2 regions of the Sphingomonas phyllosphaerae 5.2 genome follow, and region 1 is predicted to be linked to the other one. Evidence: riboswitches for the same ligand, from Rfam matches in the RefSeq annotation. Region 1 holds a riboswitch; the other holds the start of a gene.
The links. Region 1 has a riboswitch for cobalamin ahead of cobW (cobalamin biosynthesis protein CobW). Riboswitches for the same ligand answer to the same signal wherever they lie in the genome.
Positions count from the first base shown of each region.

Region 2: linked by a shared signal. The riboswitch ahead of SPHPHY_RS0106625 (ABC transporter substrate-binding protein) and the one ahead of cobW (cobalamin biosynthesis protein CobW) in region 1 are both predicted to bind cobalamin.

Region 1 is NZ_ATTI01000001.1:1,918,879-1,926,412, reverse strand. It holds gene SPHPHY_RS0109010 (flagellar hook assembly protein FlgD) at 1-563, opposite strand, end outside; gene SPHPHY_RS0109005 (flagellar hook-length control protein FliK) at 574-1,857, opposite strand; gene SPHPHY_RS19790 (flagellar biosynthesis protein FlhA) at 1,994-3,703, opposite strand; gene flgG (flagellar basal-body rod protein FlgG) at 3,651-4,406, shown strand; gene SPHPHY_RS21960 (hypothetical protein) at 4,403-4,567, shown strand; gene flgA (flagellar basal body P-ring formation chaperone FlgA) at 4,586-4,879, shown strand; gene flgH (flagellar basal body L-ring protein FlgH) at 4,884-5,657, shown strand; cobalamin riboswitch at 6,007-6,238, shown strand; gene cobW (cobalamin biosynthesis protein CobW) at 6,408-7,463, shown strand; gene cobN (cobaltochelatase subunit CobN) at 7,470-7,534, shown strand, end outside.
Region 2 is NZ_ATTI01000001.1:1,411,895-1,419,428, forward strand. It holds gene SPHPHY_RS0106605 (acetyl-CoA carboxylase carboxyltransferase subunit alpha) at 1-169, shown strand, start outside; gene SPHPHY_RS0106610 (Flp family type IVb pilin) at 230-400, opposite strand; gene SPHPHY_RS0106615 (Flp family type IVb pilin) at 530-730, opposite strand; gene SPHPHY_RS0106620 ((deoxy)nucleoside triphosphate pyrophosphohydrolase) at 775-1,161, shown strand; cobalamin riboswitch at 1,183-1,320, shown strand; gene SPHPHY_RS0106625 (ABC transporter substrate-binding protein) at 1,460-2,248, shown strand; gene SPHPHY_RS0106630 (FecCD family ABC transporter permease) at 2,245-3,207, shown strand; gene SPHPHY_RS0106635 (ABC transporter ATP-binding protein) at 3,204-3,980, shown strand; gene SPHPHY_RS0106640 (glycosyltransferase) at 4,113-5,357, shown strand; gene SPHPHY_RS0106645 (glycosyltransferase family 4 protein) at 5,409-6,524, opposite strand; gene SPHPHY_RS0106650 (glycosyltransferase family 2 protein) at 6,678-7,534, shown strand, end outside.

The DNA of each region.
Region 1 (7,534 bases):
ACCTTCCCGCGCGACAGGATCGTCGCATCGAGCGGCAGTCCCTTCGCGTCCTGAGCGGTAAGCGTCAGGGTGTAGCTTCCGTCCGGGGCGCGCTGACCATCGGAACGGACGCCATCCCAGCGGATATCTCCGGCATGGTCCCGCGACAGCGCGATCGTCCGAACCGGCTGCTTTGCGGCGTCGAAGATCGTCGCCGTCACCGAGGTCGCCTCGCCTTTGACCGCGTAGGACCAATGCGCGGGCGTTTGCCCGATCAGTCCCGCCACCGGGCTGGCGATCGCGACGTCACGCCCGATGAACCCGGCCCCCATCATCAAGTCCTGGGAGTTCAGCTTGGCGAGCACGTCGCGCAACGTGCCGCTCTGCTGCATCGTCTGCTCGACCTGTGAAAATTGCGCCAGCTGCTGGGTGAATTGGGCGGTGTCCATCGGATCGAGCGGATCTTGATTCTTCATCTGCGTCGTCAACATCTTGAGGAACATGTTGAAGTCGGCGCCGATGGTCTTGGCGGCACCGGTCGCTGGCGCGGCGACGGCAGTGGTGCTGGACGATATGGCAGTCATCGGGTGCTCCTCAGGCAAGCATGTCGACGCGGCCCGGCAGGGCGGCGCGGTGAATGATTGGTTCGTGCAGCGAGACCGGAGGGTCCCCGTCCCCGGTCATGGCGAAGCGACGATCGGCGCGACCGGGATGCGGTTGCGCGAAGCCACCGCCGCTCTGCCCCTCGTCGAAACGGAACGACCCGGCGTCGGTCCGAACACCGGCTTGCGCGAGCGCACGGTCGAGTTGCCCGACATCGCGGCGGAGCAATTCCCGCGCGGCCGGTGATTCCGTCGCAACGACGGCGCGCAGCTCGCCGCCTTGATCGAACGAGAAGCGGATGTGGACCCGCCCCATCTCGGCCGGGTCGAGCCGAACCGTCACTTCCTCGCGTCCCGCGGCGATCTGGCGACGCACGATCGCGCCGATTTCTGACCCAAAGTGCCCGCTCAATGCATTCGCCTGTGGCAATGTGCCGGTCGCCGCCGGCGTGGCAGGCAACGCGGGATACGCAAGACGCAGCGTCGCGTCGGTGATCGATGCCGGCAACGGTGTCGCTGCCGAAACGCCGGGTGGCGGCGTTGCCGGCAGATCCACGCCGACATGTCGGATCCCGGCGCTGGTGTCAGGCATGACTTCGAGCGCTTTCCTGGCGGATGACTTGTCGAGCGCGCCCGTATTGAAAGCGCGCGTGGCCAGCACATCCGGCGCCTGCTCGAGCACCGACGTCGCGATCACTCCGGCGCCCGCCTCGATGGGTTCCGCTCCGTCCGATGCGGCGGCCGCCTTCGTAGATGGAGACCCTCGCACGGTCATGTTCTGCGGCACCACCGCCTGCGACGTCGTTGTTGGCATCACCGGTGCAGGTGCAGGTGCAGGTGCAGGTGCAGGTGTCGGGACGGCGGACGGGACAGCGTCGCCAAGCGGCGATCGCGGCTCTTCGTCGTCGACGTCCGTACCAGGCTTGTCGGAACTGGCCGCAACCGCGGCCTGCGAACTGGCTTCCGCCGGAACAAGCTCCGCCCCTACCGCCGGATCTGCCGCCATCGGCGTTGGTGCCGAGATGACCGCGACCGACCCGCCCACTGGCACAGCGCTTGTCGCTGGCTTGATCATCGGTCCTGCGCCGGCTGCGGCCGTTATGACGGACGGATGCTGCTCAGTGGGCGATCCCGTCGCCACCCCGGTGGTCGCGGCATCCTCGAACGCGGCGATCGGCTGCGAAGATATAGCGGACAGCTGAATGTCCGCGCATGCCGGCGATGGCGCTGCTGCCGCGAGGACCGTGCCCGCATCGATCAACGCAGCGAAGCCCACGGTTGCCGTTGTCCCCGCTGGGCCGATCCCGCCCGCGTTACCCGCCGACGTTATCGCAGTCGCGAACGAGGTGATCGTATCCGCCATCATCGAAGCCCCCCAAATACTACACGGTAATTATAGGAGGACAGCCGCGTCATGCGGCGTTCCGCAGCGCTTTCGTCACAGCGGGCGCTGCCGCTTCGAGCGAACCGATCGTGCGAATGCGCGCACGGACATGGATTTCGCTCTGCGACAGCACCACGGTGGCAGGGCGGATCCGTTCGACCACCGACCTGACGAACGCCCGCACGCTCGGGCTTACCAACAGGCACGGCACTTCGCCCGCCTGTGCGAACCGTTCAAAAGCGTCGCGCACGTCGCTGGCGAAGCGATGCATCTGCGTCGGGGACATCGCCAGCTGTCGATCGTCACCCTGTCCGACTATGCTCTCCTCGAAGCACGCATCCCAGCTGGGACCAAGTGTGACGATCGGGATCGTGCCGTCGCGAGTATGCTGCGCGGAGATCTGCCGCGACAGGCGTGAGCGCACATGCTCGACCATCGTCCGGATGTTCTGCGTAAAGCCGGTCGCCTCTGCTACGCCTTCGAGGATCGTCGTCATGTCGCGGATCGACACTTCTTCGGCCAGCAGCATCTGTAGCAGCCGCTGCAATCCCGACATCGAAAGCTTTGCCGGGATGATCTCCGCGACCAGTTTGGCGTCTTCCTTGTGCACATCGGTCAGCAGCTTCTGCGTTTCGGTATAGGACAGGAGATCCGGCAGGTTCGCCTTGACCACCTCCGTCAGATGAGTGGTGACGACCGTGCCGCAGGTGACGACCGTAAGCCCACGTAATCCGGCCTCCTCGCGTAGGCTGCGGTCAATCCACAATGCGGGCAACTTGAACACGGGCTCCAGCGTCGCTTCCCCGCTCATGCCGATGTCGCCCCCGCCAGGCGCGATGACCATCAACTTGTCGATCCGCAGCTCGCCGCGGGCGACCTCGGTGTCTTTGACGTGAACGACATATTCGTTCGCTTGAAGGCTCATGCTGTCGAGAATGCGGACCGCGGGCAGGACGAAGCCATAGTCCCCCGCCAATTGGCGCCGTAACGCGCGAACCTGATCGTCCAGCCGCGGCTCTGCGACGGCATCGTTGATCAGCGGCAGCAGCGCATAGCCAAGTTCGACCCGGATCGCGTCGATCGCGATCGTCCGGCTGATGGGCTCGTCGACATCCGCCTCGGCCTGTTCCGCCAGTGCGGCGCGCGCCGTTTCGGCCGCCTTGTCGCGCCAGGCGCGCTGCGACATCTGCCACGCCGCCACACCGCAACACGTCGCCAGCAAGGCAAACGGGACGAACGGCAGGCCGGGGATGAAGGCGAGCGCGGTCAGCAGCGCCGCGACCATGCCGAACGCCTTCGGATAGCGGCCGAGCTGCTCGCCCAGCGCAGCGCCCGTTTTTCCCGTCACGCCACCCTTGGAAACGAGCAGGCCGGCAGCGATCGAGACGATCAGCGCGGGGATCTGGCTGACCAGCCCCTCGCCCGCGGTCAGTATCGTGTAGGTGCGGAAGGCGTCACCGAACGGTACGCCGTGGATCAACACACCGATGGTCAGCCCGACGACGATGTTGATCCCGGTGATGACCAGAGCGGCGATCGCGTCGCCCTTAACGAACTTGGACGCACCGTCCATCGCACCGTAGAAGCCGCTTTCGGCCTCCAGTTCGGCGCGTCGGTCGCGCGCCTCCTGTTCGGTGAGGAGCCCGGCGGACAGATCGGCGTCGATCGCCATCTGCTTGCCCGGCATGTTGGCGCAGCAAACCAACGTCGACGTGATCGCGAACAACATCGCCAACATGAACACCACCGCCTTCAAGCGGCAGCGTGCCGAGTTCCAGGACCTGCTGTACCAGAAGGATTCGCGGCCGGGCGCCACCACCAGCGCCGACAACACACGCGTGCCCTCCGGCATCCAGATCGGCTCCGGCGTGCGGACCGCCGACATCGCTCGCATCGGAGAGCAGGGCCCGATCACCAGGACCGGCAACGATTACGATATGGCGATCGACGGCAAGGGGTTCTTCCGCGTCACGATGCCGGGTGGCGATCTCGCCTATACCCGCGCCGGCTCGTTCCGGCTGTCGCCCGAAGGCATGCTGGTGACCACGGACGGGTACCCGGTCCAGCCCGAGATCACGATCCCGCGTGACGTGATCGCGGTGCAGGTATCGAAGACGGGCATGGTCCAGGTGAAGCTGGCCGGCCAGACCGAAATGCAGGATGTCGGCCAGCTCGATCTCGCGCTGTTCGTCAACGAGGCGGGGCTTGAGGCGGTCGGCTCGAACCTGTTCCTGGAGACCGACGCATCGGGCCAGCCCAACGTCGCGAACCCCGGCCAGCCCGGCTACGGCATGCTTGAGCAACGCTCGCTGGAGGCATCGAACGTCAACCCGGTGCAGGAGATCACCGCGCTGATCAGCGCGCAGCGCGCCTATGAGATGAACAGCCGGACGGTGAAGACCGCCGACGAGATGCTCGCCACCACCTCGCAGTTGCGTTGAGCGCGATGTTGCTGGCCAACGCCGCCGTCGCGGCGCTGCTGGCGGGGATCATCCCCGTCGGCAGCGCCCGCCCCGCCGCTGCGACGCCGGAGGTCTTCGTCCTTTCCCATCCGGTAACGGCCGGTACGACGCTGACGATCGCCGACTTCCGCCTTCGCTAGGCCGGCGATCCCCCCTCGATGACCGGGTCCGTGCGGCCCGCCGATGCCGCCGGGTTCCAGGCGACGCATAACCTGGCGGCCGGGCGCGTGGTGCGGCGCAGCGACATGCGCGCGCCGCAGCAGATCAGCCGCGGCGACGCCGTCGCCATCTTCTATCGTGCCGGCGGTCTCTCGATCACCACGCCGGGACAGGCGCTGTCGGGAGCCGCAAACGGCCAGCCGATCCGTGTGCTCGCGCTTGCGACCCGCCGGAGCCTCGACGCCATCGTCGACGGCCCCCGCCGCGTCCGCATCGTCAACGAACAGGAATAGCCGCATGTCGCCGAAGCTACCCTACGCCCCCGTCGCGCTCGCGATGTCGGCCTTCGCGTTGTCCGGCTGCGGCACGGTCGACCGTCTCTCCGCGATCGGCAAAGCGCCGCGGATGGGGCCCGCCATTTCGCGCCCGGCACCCGATGTTCAACCTTCGCTGGGCGGTCAGGCGATCGCCGGTCGCTATACCGGCGGCGTGACGACACAACAGGCGGGTGGCGGCGCATCGCTGTTCCGCACCGGCGCGGGTGCCTTCTTCCACGATCAGCGCGCCTCCAGCGTCGGTGACATCCTGACCGTCCGGATCAACATCGCTGACAATGCGGCGCTGGATAACAGCTCTACCCGCTCGCGGCGCGGCAAGGAGAACCTCGGGTTGCCCGGCCTGCTCGGACTTGAATCGAAGATCGGCAAGGTGCTGCCCGGCAACCCCAATCCATCCAGCCTTATCGCCACCGACAGCAATTCCGCATCGGGCGGCGCCGGCAACACCTCGCGCAGCGAACAGATCAACACCGCGATCGCCGCGGTGGTGGTCGACGTGCTGCCGAACGGCAACCTCTCGATCGCGGGGCATCAGGAAGTCCGCGTCAACTTCGAACTGCGCGAAGTCGTGGTCCAGGGCATCGTCCGCCCGCAGGATATCGCGCGCGACAACAGCATCCGCAGCAACCAGATCGCCGAGGCCCGCATCGGCTACGGTGGACGCGGCCAATTGACCGACATGCAACAGCCGCGCCTCGGACAGCAGTTGCTCGATGTCATCCTGCCGTTCTGAGGCCCGGATGCAAGCGCCGGGACGACATGGGTCCACGAGTCGGAGGGAGAGAGACGCGGGTCGGCCGGCCGAGCCGATGCACGTCATGGGAGCGACGATCGATCGGCCCGAACTCCTCCAGGTCGTCGAGCGTGCGCGCTCGATCAGGCAAGCTCTCCTGAATCAGCCCGGCGCTTATTCTGTCGCGCGAACCGGCGCCTGGCCTGGCATTCCGCCTGCCCGCATGTCGCTCGCGCCTCGATGAAAACCCGCGCCGTCCTCGCGGATGCCGGGCCGACCGGGCGGCAGCGCATTTGAGGAATTGGCAACGCGCCGCCACGAAGCTAAGACCACGGCGAGGGCCTTTTCGGCGCTCGATGATCGCGCCGGTGCCCCGAAAGGGGCTTGAATGGGAATGCGGTGCGGGGGGCCTCCCCCCAAATCCGCGGCTGTCCCTGCAACTGTGAGCGGTGAGCGAAGGCGTCATGCTCCCTGACCGGAGCGGCCACTGGGATGCGGCATCCACGGATGCACACCTGGGAAGGCGATGCCCGAGCTTTGACCCGCAAGCCAGGAGACCTGCCGGCGATATGGTCGCTCTTGCTTCGATCCAGGGGATGGTCGCGGCACGGTTCTCCGTCTGAGCGACGAACCTGTGTGGCTGGGGCTGCATCGGTGTGCGTTGCGGAGGGCATTCGGCGCCCCGCCGTGGTCGTGCGCCGGCCGACGTGTCGGCCCCCGCCGGTCGTTGCCAGTGCCGCGGAAAACACCATGTCAGCATTCTCACCTGTCGCGAACCTGTCGAAAGTCCCCGTCACCATCGTCACCGGTTTTCTGGGCGCGGGGAAGACGACGCTTATCAGCCACCTGATCCGCAACGCGGGTGGCCGCCGGCTGGCGGTCGTCGTCAACGAGTTCGGCACCCTCGGCGTCGACGGTGACATTCTGAAGGGGTGTGCGATCCCCGATTGCCCCGCCGAGAACATCGTCGAGCTTTCGAACGGCTGCATCTGCTGCACCGTAGCCGACGATTTCATCCCCACCGTCGAGACGCTGCTCGCGCTCGATCCGCGCCCCGACCACATCCTCATCGAAACCTCCGGGCTCGCGCTGCCCAAGCCGCTGCTGAAGGCGTTCGACTGGCCTGCCATCCGGTCGCGGATCACCGTCGACGGCGTCGTCGCGGTGGCGGATGCGGAGGCGGTGGCGAGCGGGCGCTTCGCACCGGATGTCGCCGCGCTGGATGCGCAACGCGCCGCCGATCCCAGCATCGATCATGAAACGCCGCTGTCGGAGGTGTTCGAGGACCAGCTTGCGTGCGCCGACATGGTGTTGCTGAGCAAGTGCGACCTCGCCGGTGCGGGCGGTATCGCCGCCGCCCGCGCCGTCATCGCCGCGGAGACGCCGCGATCGCTGCCCATCCTCGAACTGACCGACGGCGTGGTCGATCCGAGGATCGTGCTGGGCATCGGTGCCGCCGCCGAAGACGATCTCGCCGCCCGCCCCTCGCATCATGATGGCGAGGACGATCACGAGCACGACGATTTCGACAGCATCGTCGTCGAACTTGGAGAAATCGCGACTGCGGACGATCTCGCCGCGCGGGTAGAGGCGCTCGGCCACGGTGGCGACGTGCTGCGCGTGAAGGGCTATGCGGCGGTCGCGGGCAAGCCGATGCGGCTGCTGGTACAGGCAGTGGGTGCCCGGGTCCGCACCCATTACGACCAGCCGTGGCGGGGCGACGAGCCACGCGATACCCGCCTCGTGGTCATCGCCGAGCGGGACCGGCTCGATCCCGCCCTCATCCGGGCTGCGCTGCACGGCTGACCCGCCATGCACGTCGTCTTCCGCGAAGCGCACGGCCTGGAGGAGAGCGCGTCGCCGCGCGATCTGGGGCA
Region 2 (7,534 bases), 510 kb from region 1:
CGCGATCGTGCCCGAGCCGCTGGGCGGCGCGCACCGCGACCATGATGGCGCGATCCGCGCGCTGGGCGACTGCATCGAGCGGATGCTGCGCGACCTTGCACCGCTGACGCCCGACGCGTTGCGGCATGACCGCCGCACGAAGTTCCTGAAGATGGGTCGCGTCGCCTGACACAGAAAGGGCGGCGGAACCTGAGTTCCGCCGCCCTTTTCGGCATATGTGCGGCAACTCTTACGAGTTGCTTGCCATCTTGCTCGACACGTTGCCGAAGGTGTTGCTGAGCTGGGTGCCCAAGCCCTTCATCGCTGCGATCGCAGCAACGGCGATCAGCGCAGCGATCAGGCCGTACTCGATCGCGGTCGCACCCTTGCTGTTCTTCAGGAACGAACGAATCTTCTGCATGTCGATTCTCCAGTTAATACTTGAAATCTTCGGTACCCGCCGACGTCCTGTTCACAGGGCCATCGATGACTGTTCTAAGATCGCAGGGTTGATAAACATTTAAGCCAGTCACGGGATTTCGTCGTTCGATCAGCGAGTAGTGACCAGATAGCTGTTGATCCTGTCGAACGTCGTTGCGATCGTCGTGCCGACCTGGGTGAGACTGGCGGAAATGCCGAGTGCGATCACCGCCAGGATCAGACCATATTCGATCGCAGTCGCACCGCGCGTCTGCCGCAGCAGCGAGCGGATGATGCCGAGTGGCGAGCGTGCGATGGACAGGCGTGACATGGCTGGCAGGATAAAGCCTAACGGTTAAGGAAGGATCGACCCCGATGCTGGTAGTCGCCGCAGCGCTGATCGACGGACACGGCCGCTGCCTGATGCAGCAACGCCCGCACGGCAAGCGGCACGGCGGGCTGTGGGAGTTTCCCGGCGGCAAGGTCGAGCCGGGCGAACACCCGGCCGACGCGCTGGTGCGCGAACTGGCCGAGGAACTGGCGATCGAGGTGGCGGTCGCCGCGCTGGAGCCGGTGGGGTTCGCGACCGACATGCCGGTGACGATGCTGCTGTACCGCTGCACCGCGTGGCACGGTGCGCCGCTGGCACTTGCGGCGGAGGCGCTGCGCTGGGACGTGCCCGAAGCGCTCGCGGCGCTGCCGATGCCGCCGGTCGACGTACCGCTGCTCGCCGCGCTTGCCCGGTCGTTGCGGGGCGGCTAGGCGTAGGCCCGCGATCAGGCGAGGGAATCCGGTAGGCGACGATCCGGAGCTGCCCCCGCAACTGTGACCGGCGAGCCTCTCGCCCCCTTGCGTGCCACTGGATCCGCCGCGATCCGGGAAGGCCGGGCGGCAGGCGACGACCCGGGAGCCAGGAAACCTGCCCGGTCGCGGTTGTCCTTCGCGCGGACGGGGTGTGCCGGGCGATCGGGGAAATTTTCCCGCGCGACGACGGACGAGTCGGGTCGGCGTGGGAGTTTCGTGGTTGCGAAGGATCGGGATAGCGGCGCGTGGGGCGTTGATGGCGACGGCACCGTTGCTGCTGGGGGCGGCGACGCCTCGTTATCCGCGCATCGTGTCGATCAATCCGTGCCTCGACGCGATCCTGATGCAGGTAGCCGACGCCCGGCAGATCGCGGCGATCAGCATTTACTCGCAGGATCCGCGCGCGACCTCCATTCCACTGGCACAGGCGCGCCGCTTCGCAGCGACGTCTGGCACTGCCGAAGAGGTGGTGGCGCTCCGCCCCGATCTGGTCGTGGCGGGCGGGCATGTCGCGCCCGCGACGGTGGCGGCGCTCGCGCGGCTGCACGTCCATCTCGTGCAATATCCTGTCCCGGCGGACGTTGAGGAGAGCGCGGCGCAGGTTCGCGCGGTCGCGGCGGCGATCGGGCACCCGGATCGGGGCGTGGCCTTGTCGGCACTGATCCTGGCGTCGTCCCGACCGGTGTCGGGAAGGAACATCCCGGCGCTGATCTGGGGTGCGGGCGGGCTGGTGCCCGGCGCCGGCACCTTGCCTGACGACCTGCTGCGCCGTGCCGGGTTCTCCAACGCCAGCAGCGCCTACGGGCTGCAACGCTGGGACATCCTGCCGCTCGAATATCTCGTGGCACGGCCGCCGCGCGTGTTGCTGTCGGTCGCCGCGGCGGAGGGTGGCGGCGAGCGTGCCGAGCGGCACCCGGCGCTCGCACGATTGGGAAAGCGGATCGCGATCGCGCCGTTCGCGGCGCGGCTCATGAACTGCGGTGGACCGTCGATCATCGCGGCGATGGCGCGGCTGCGTACCGTCCGTGCGGAGCTGGTGCGATGACGCGGCTGTCGTGGTGGCTGCTGGCCGGCGTACTGCTCGCGGCGGCGCTGTCGCTGGCGGCCGGCAAGGTGTGGGTGCCGCTGGACGCGTGGACTGCCGCCGACCCGCGCTCGATCATCATCGTCGAGCTTCGCCTGCCGCGTACGATTCTGGCGCTGGCGGTCGGCGCCGGGCTGGGCGTGTCGGGCGCCGCGATGCAGGGTTATCTGCGCAACCCGCTCGCCGACCCCGGGCTGTTCGGCGTATCGTCGGGCGCGGCGTTCGGCGCGGTGTGCGCGCTCTATTTCGGCTATGCCGTGCAGGCATGGCTGCTGCCGGGCTTCGCGCTGGCGGGCGCGGCGGCTACGATGGCGGCATTGGCGTTGATCGCCGGGCGCTCGGGCAGCCTGATCCTGTTCACGCTTGCCGGGATGATCCTGACCAGCATCACCGGATCGCTGACCGCGCTGGCGATCAGCCTGGCGCCGACGCCGTTCGTCGCCTCCGAGATCGTGACGTGGCTGATGGGCGCGCTGACCGACCGCAGCTGGGACGACGTGCGGGTCGCCGTTCCGTTGATCGCGGCCGGCATTGCGCTACTTGCGCGGACCGGCCGGTCGCTCGACGCGCTGACGCTGGGCGAGCAGGCGGCACGATCGATGGGGGTCGATCCGCGACGGTTGCAATTGGCGGTGATCGCCGGGATCGCGCTGGCCGTCGGTGCATCGGTGGCGGCGGCGGGGATCATCGGCTTCGTCGGCCTGATCGTGCCGCATCTCGTGCGGCCGTTTGCGGGGCATCGGCCGTCGGCGACGTTGCTGCCGTCCGCGCTGGGCGGGGCGTTGCTGCTGACGGTTGCCGATTGCGTGGTGCGGCTGGCGCCGACGGTCAGCGAGCTGCGACTCGGCATCGCGATGTCGATGCTGGGCGGGCCGTTCTTCTTCTACCTGCTGGTGTCGATGCGGCGGCGGCTGGCATGACCGTCCTGGCGGCACAGCGACTGTCGTTGACGTTGGGCGGCAAGCCCGTCCTGCATGCGGTGGAGGCCGCGTTTGCCGCGGGTCGCGTCACCGCGCTGCTCGGCCCCAATGGTGCGGGCAAAAGCAGCCTGCTGGCGTGCCTGGCCGGATTGCAGCATCCCGTTGCGGGGCGCGCGATGCTCGGCGAGGGCGACGTGCGCGCGCTGCCGGCGCAGCAGCGGGCGCGGCGGATCGGCTTCCTGCCGCAAGCGGCCGACGTGCACTGGAATATCGATGTGGCGACGCTGGTCGGGCTGGGTCGGCTGCCGTGGCGCGGGCGGTGGGGCGAGACCGACGAGGATCGTGCTGCGGTGACACAGGCGTTGGCGGCGACCGGCATGGCCGGATTCGCGCGGCGTGGGGTCGAGCATCTGTCTGGCGGCGAGCGCGCGCGGGCGCTGCTGGCGCGCGTGTTGGCGGGTCGACCGGAGTGGTTGCTGGCGGACGAACCGCTCGCCAGCCTGGACCCCGCACACCAGCTGGAGGTGGGCGCGCAACTGCGCGCGGTGGCGGCGGCGGGCAGCGGCGTGGTGCTGGTCGTCCACGATCTGAACCTGGCGGCCCGGCTTGCCGACGACGTGGTGCTGCTGCGTGACGGCGGCGTGATCGCGGCTGGCCCGGCGGAGACGACGCTGACGGCGACGCTGGTCGGGGAGACCTACGGCCTGACGGTGGAGACGGGGATCACCGCAAGCGGGCAGCGCTACATCGTGCCGGTCGCGACGATGTCATAGCGGCAGCCGACCGGCCAGCCCGACAGCACGGCCCGACAGCACGGCCCGACAGCACGGCATTGTCATCGCGTGGGCGGGGTGGGATAGCGCGCCTTGTCCCGCGCGTCGGCCGGACAGGGAAGGAAGTGCCTGATGGCCGCGTCGGTCGCCTATCTCATCAACCAATATCCCAAGGTCAGCCACAGCTTCATCCGGACCGAGATCCGCGCGCTGGAGGAGCAGGGGGTGACGGTCGAGCGGTTCGCGGTGCGCGGCTGGGACGCGGAGATCGTCGATCCACTGGACCGCGAGGAGCGCGAGCGGACGCGCTACCTGCTGCGTGACGGCGCGATGCCGCTGGCGGGTGCCACGCTGGGGGCGCTGCTGCGGCGGCCGGGACGCTTCCTGTCGACATTGGCCGCGGCGTGGCGATTGTCGCGCGGGGCCGAGCGCGGATTTCTCTACCACCTGATCTATCTGGCGGAGGCGTGCCTGATGCTGCGGTGGCTGACGCGCAGCGGTGCGGCGACGCACGTCCACGCGCATTTCGGCAGCAATGCCGTACTGGTCGCGCTGTTCGTGCGGATGCTCGGCGGCCCACCGTACAGCTTCACCGTTCATGGACCGGAGGAATTCGACAAGCCGTTGCAATGGAAGCTGACGGAGAAGATCGCGCGCGCGGCGTTCGTGGTCGCGATCACCAGCTTCTGCCGCAGCCAGCTGTTTCGCTGGGCAGATGCCGGCGATTGGGGGAAGATCGCGATCGTCCATTGCGCGATCGACCCGCGCTTCGTGGCGGCGCGCACCACGCCCGCACCCGCGAACGACACGCTGGTCTGCGTCGGGCGGCTGTGCGAGCAGAAGGGGCAGTTGCTGCTGGTCGAGGCGGTGGCGGCGCTGCACGCACGCGGTGTGCGCGTGCGGCTGGTGCTGGCGGGCGACGGCGAGATGCGACCGGCGGTCGAACGAGCGATCGCCGCCGCCGGGATCGGCGCGCAGGTGACCATCGCGGGTTGGGTGAACGCGGACCAGATCACCGAAATGCTTCAGGACGCGCGCGCGCTGGTCCTGCCGAGCTTCGCGGAGGGCCTGCCGGTCGCGATCATGGAAGCGATGGCGCGCGAGCGGCCGGTGCTCTCGACCTATATCGCGGGCATCCCCGAATTGGTGCGTGACGGCGTGGACGGCGTCCTGATCCCGGCGGGCGACGTGCAGGCATTGAGCGGGGCGATCGCACGATTGCTGGCGGCGACGCCGGGCGAGATCGCGGCGATCGGCGCGTCGGCACGCGCGCGCGTGCTGGAGCGGCACGACAGCCACACCGAGGCGGCGAAGCTGGCCGCGCTGTTCGCGGGTGTCGCAAGGGAACCGGGAGTCCCGTCGGGGCTCGGCGGATGATGCACGTCGCGCTTTTACGCCGGCGGGCGCAGTGATTCCGCTCCGTCGGGCCTAGCGCGTGCTGCTGCGCTTTCGGTCGACGACTTCCTCGAAGAAGCTGCGGTAGCGCGCCGCGACGTTCGACCATGCGAAGCCTGCGGCATGGGTGCGGCGAGCGTCGACGCCGGCGCCGCTTTCCGCAGCGCGCAAGGCCGTGCCGATCGCGGCGGTGAGGGCGCCGCGATCCTCGGTGTCGCACAGGAACTGCTCGGTTCCGACCACCCAGCGGGTGCGCGCGCTATCCTGCGCCACCACCGGGAGGCCACACGCCATCGCTTCGATGAAGACGTTGCCGAACGGCTCGTCAAGCGAGAGGTGCATGAAGACGTCGCAGGAGCGGTAGAGCAGCGGCATGTCGGTCGCCGCCGCCGTCAGGCGCGTGTAGCGGCCCGGCAGCACGGCCGCGGCGAGCGCGTCGATCGCGGCGCGCTCCGGCCCGTCGCCGGCGCAGACGAGGTGCGCGTCCGGAATGCCGGCGACCGCGCGTACGCCGTCCGCCACGCGCTTGCTGCCGATCAATGCGCTGACCATCAGGACCAGCGGCTTGTCCTCCGGCAGCCCGAAGCGCGCGCGGTCACCGGGGCCCGGAGTGAAGCGGTCGATCGCGACGCCGTTGGGGATCAGCGCGGCGGGCCAGTGCGCGCGCCCCGCTTCGTAATAATCGGGGTTGATGCAGACGAGTCCGTCGCAGCCGAAGAAACGATACTCGCTGTTCTGCGCACGCACCGGCCAGTCGCCGTTCTGCGTGATGAAGACGTGCGCCGGCTTCGGACCGATCAACGGGCGACTGCGCAGCGCCCAATGGACGAACGGGAACGAGCAGGCGACGGTAACGTCGTAATCGCCGGGTCGATAGCGGCGCAGCATCCCGGGAACGAAGCTCGCTTCCTCATAGGACGTATCGTCGCGCAATGCCGGGAGGTGCGGCATCTTCTCGAACCGCTTGCGCGTGATCGCGCCGGCGTGGAGGAAGCGATACGGCGTCCCGGCGCGCGGCGCGCCCGACCCGATCAGGGTCACCGCGTCGCCACCGCGCGCGAGTTCGCTGGCGATCGAGGTGACGGCGACTTCCGCCCCGCGCTCGATCCGGTGCAATCCGGGCAGCGCGAACAGGATCCGCAGCGTCATGCGCGTGCACGCCCGGTGCAGGAAGGCGTGGCCGCGGTGTCGCAACGCGGGACGAGAGGCTTGCGAAGGGGCATCGGGAATACCTGGGACGCCGGCCGTGCCGTTCGGCGGGTCCGGTAGACGGGATGGAGCCCTTGGCTTATGCGTAAAGCCATGACTGAATCAAGTGTCGGCGTCGTCGTGATCGGGCGGAACGAGGGCGAGCGGCTACGTGCCTGCCTGGCATCGCTCAGCGGGGCGCAGGCGCGCGTCTATGTCGATTCCGGATCCACCGACGGCAGCGTCGCGCTGGCCCGATCGCTCGATTTCGACGTGGTCGAACTGGACATGGACCAGCCGTTCACCGCGGCGCGCGCGCGCAACACCGGTATCGCCCGGCTGCTGCGTGATCACCCGACGCTGGAGGCGGTGCAGACCGTCGACGGGGATTGCGAGGTCCGTCCCGACTGGATGGCCGTGGCGCAGGCCGACATGGCGGTCGATCCGCGCCGCGCGGTGGTCTTCGGACGCCGACGCGAGCGACGGCCGGACGCGAACGCCTATCACGCCGCGTGCGACGACGAATGGAACGTGCCAATCGGCGAGGTCAATTCGTGCGGCGGCGACGCGCTGCTGCGGGTCGTCGCCCTGCGCGAGGTCGGCGGCTACAACGACCTGCTAATCGCGGGCGAGGAGCCGGAGATGTGCGTGCGGCTGCGCGCGCGCGGCTGGCGGATCTGGTCGAACGGACAGGAGATGACGCTGCACGACGTCGCCATCACGCGGCTGACGCAATGGTGGCATCGGTCGCGCCGCACCGGCTACGCCTTTGCGGAACTGGCCGCGCTGCATGGTGACGGCGGCGATCCGGGCTGGCGACGGTTACTGCGCAGCGCGCTCGGCTGGACTGCGATCAACATCGCCGCGATCGTAGGAGTGATACTCTTCGCGCTGCTCGACGACCCGTTGCTGCGCGTGGTCGTGCTGGCCCCGGCGGCACTGGCGGGCGTGCAGTTGCTGCGGATGGCGCG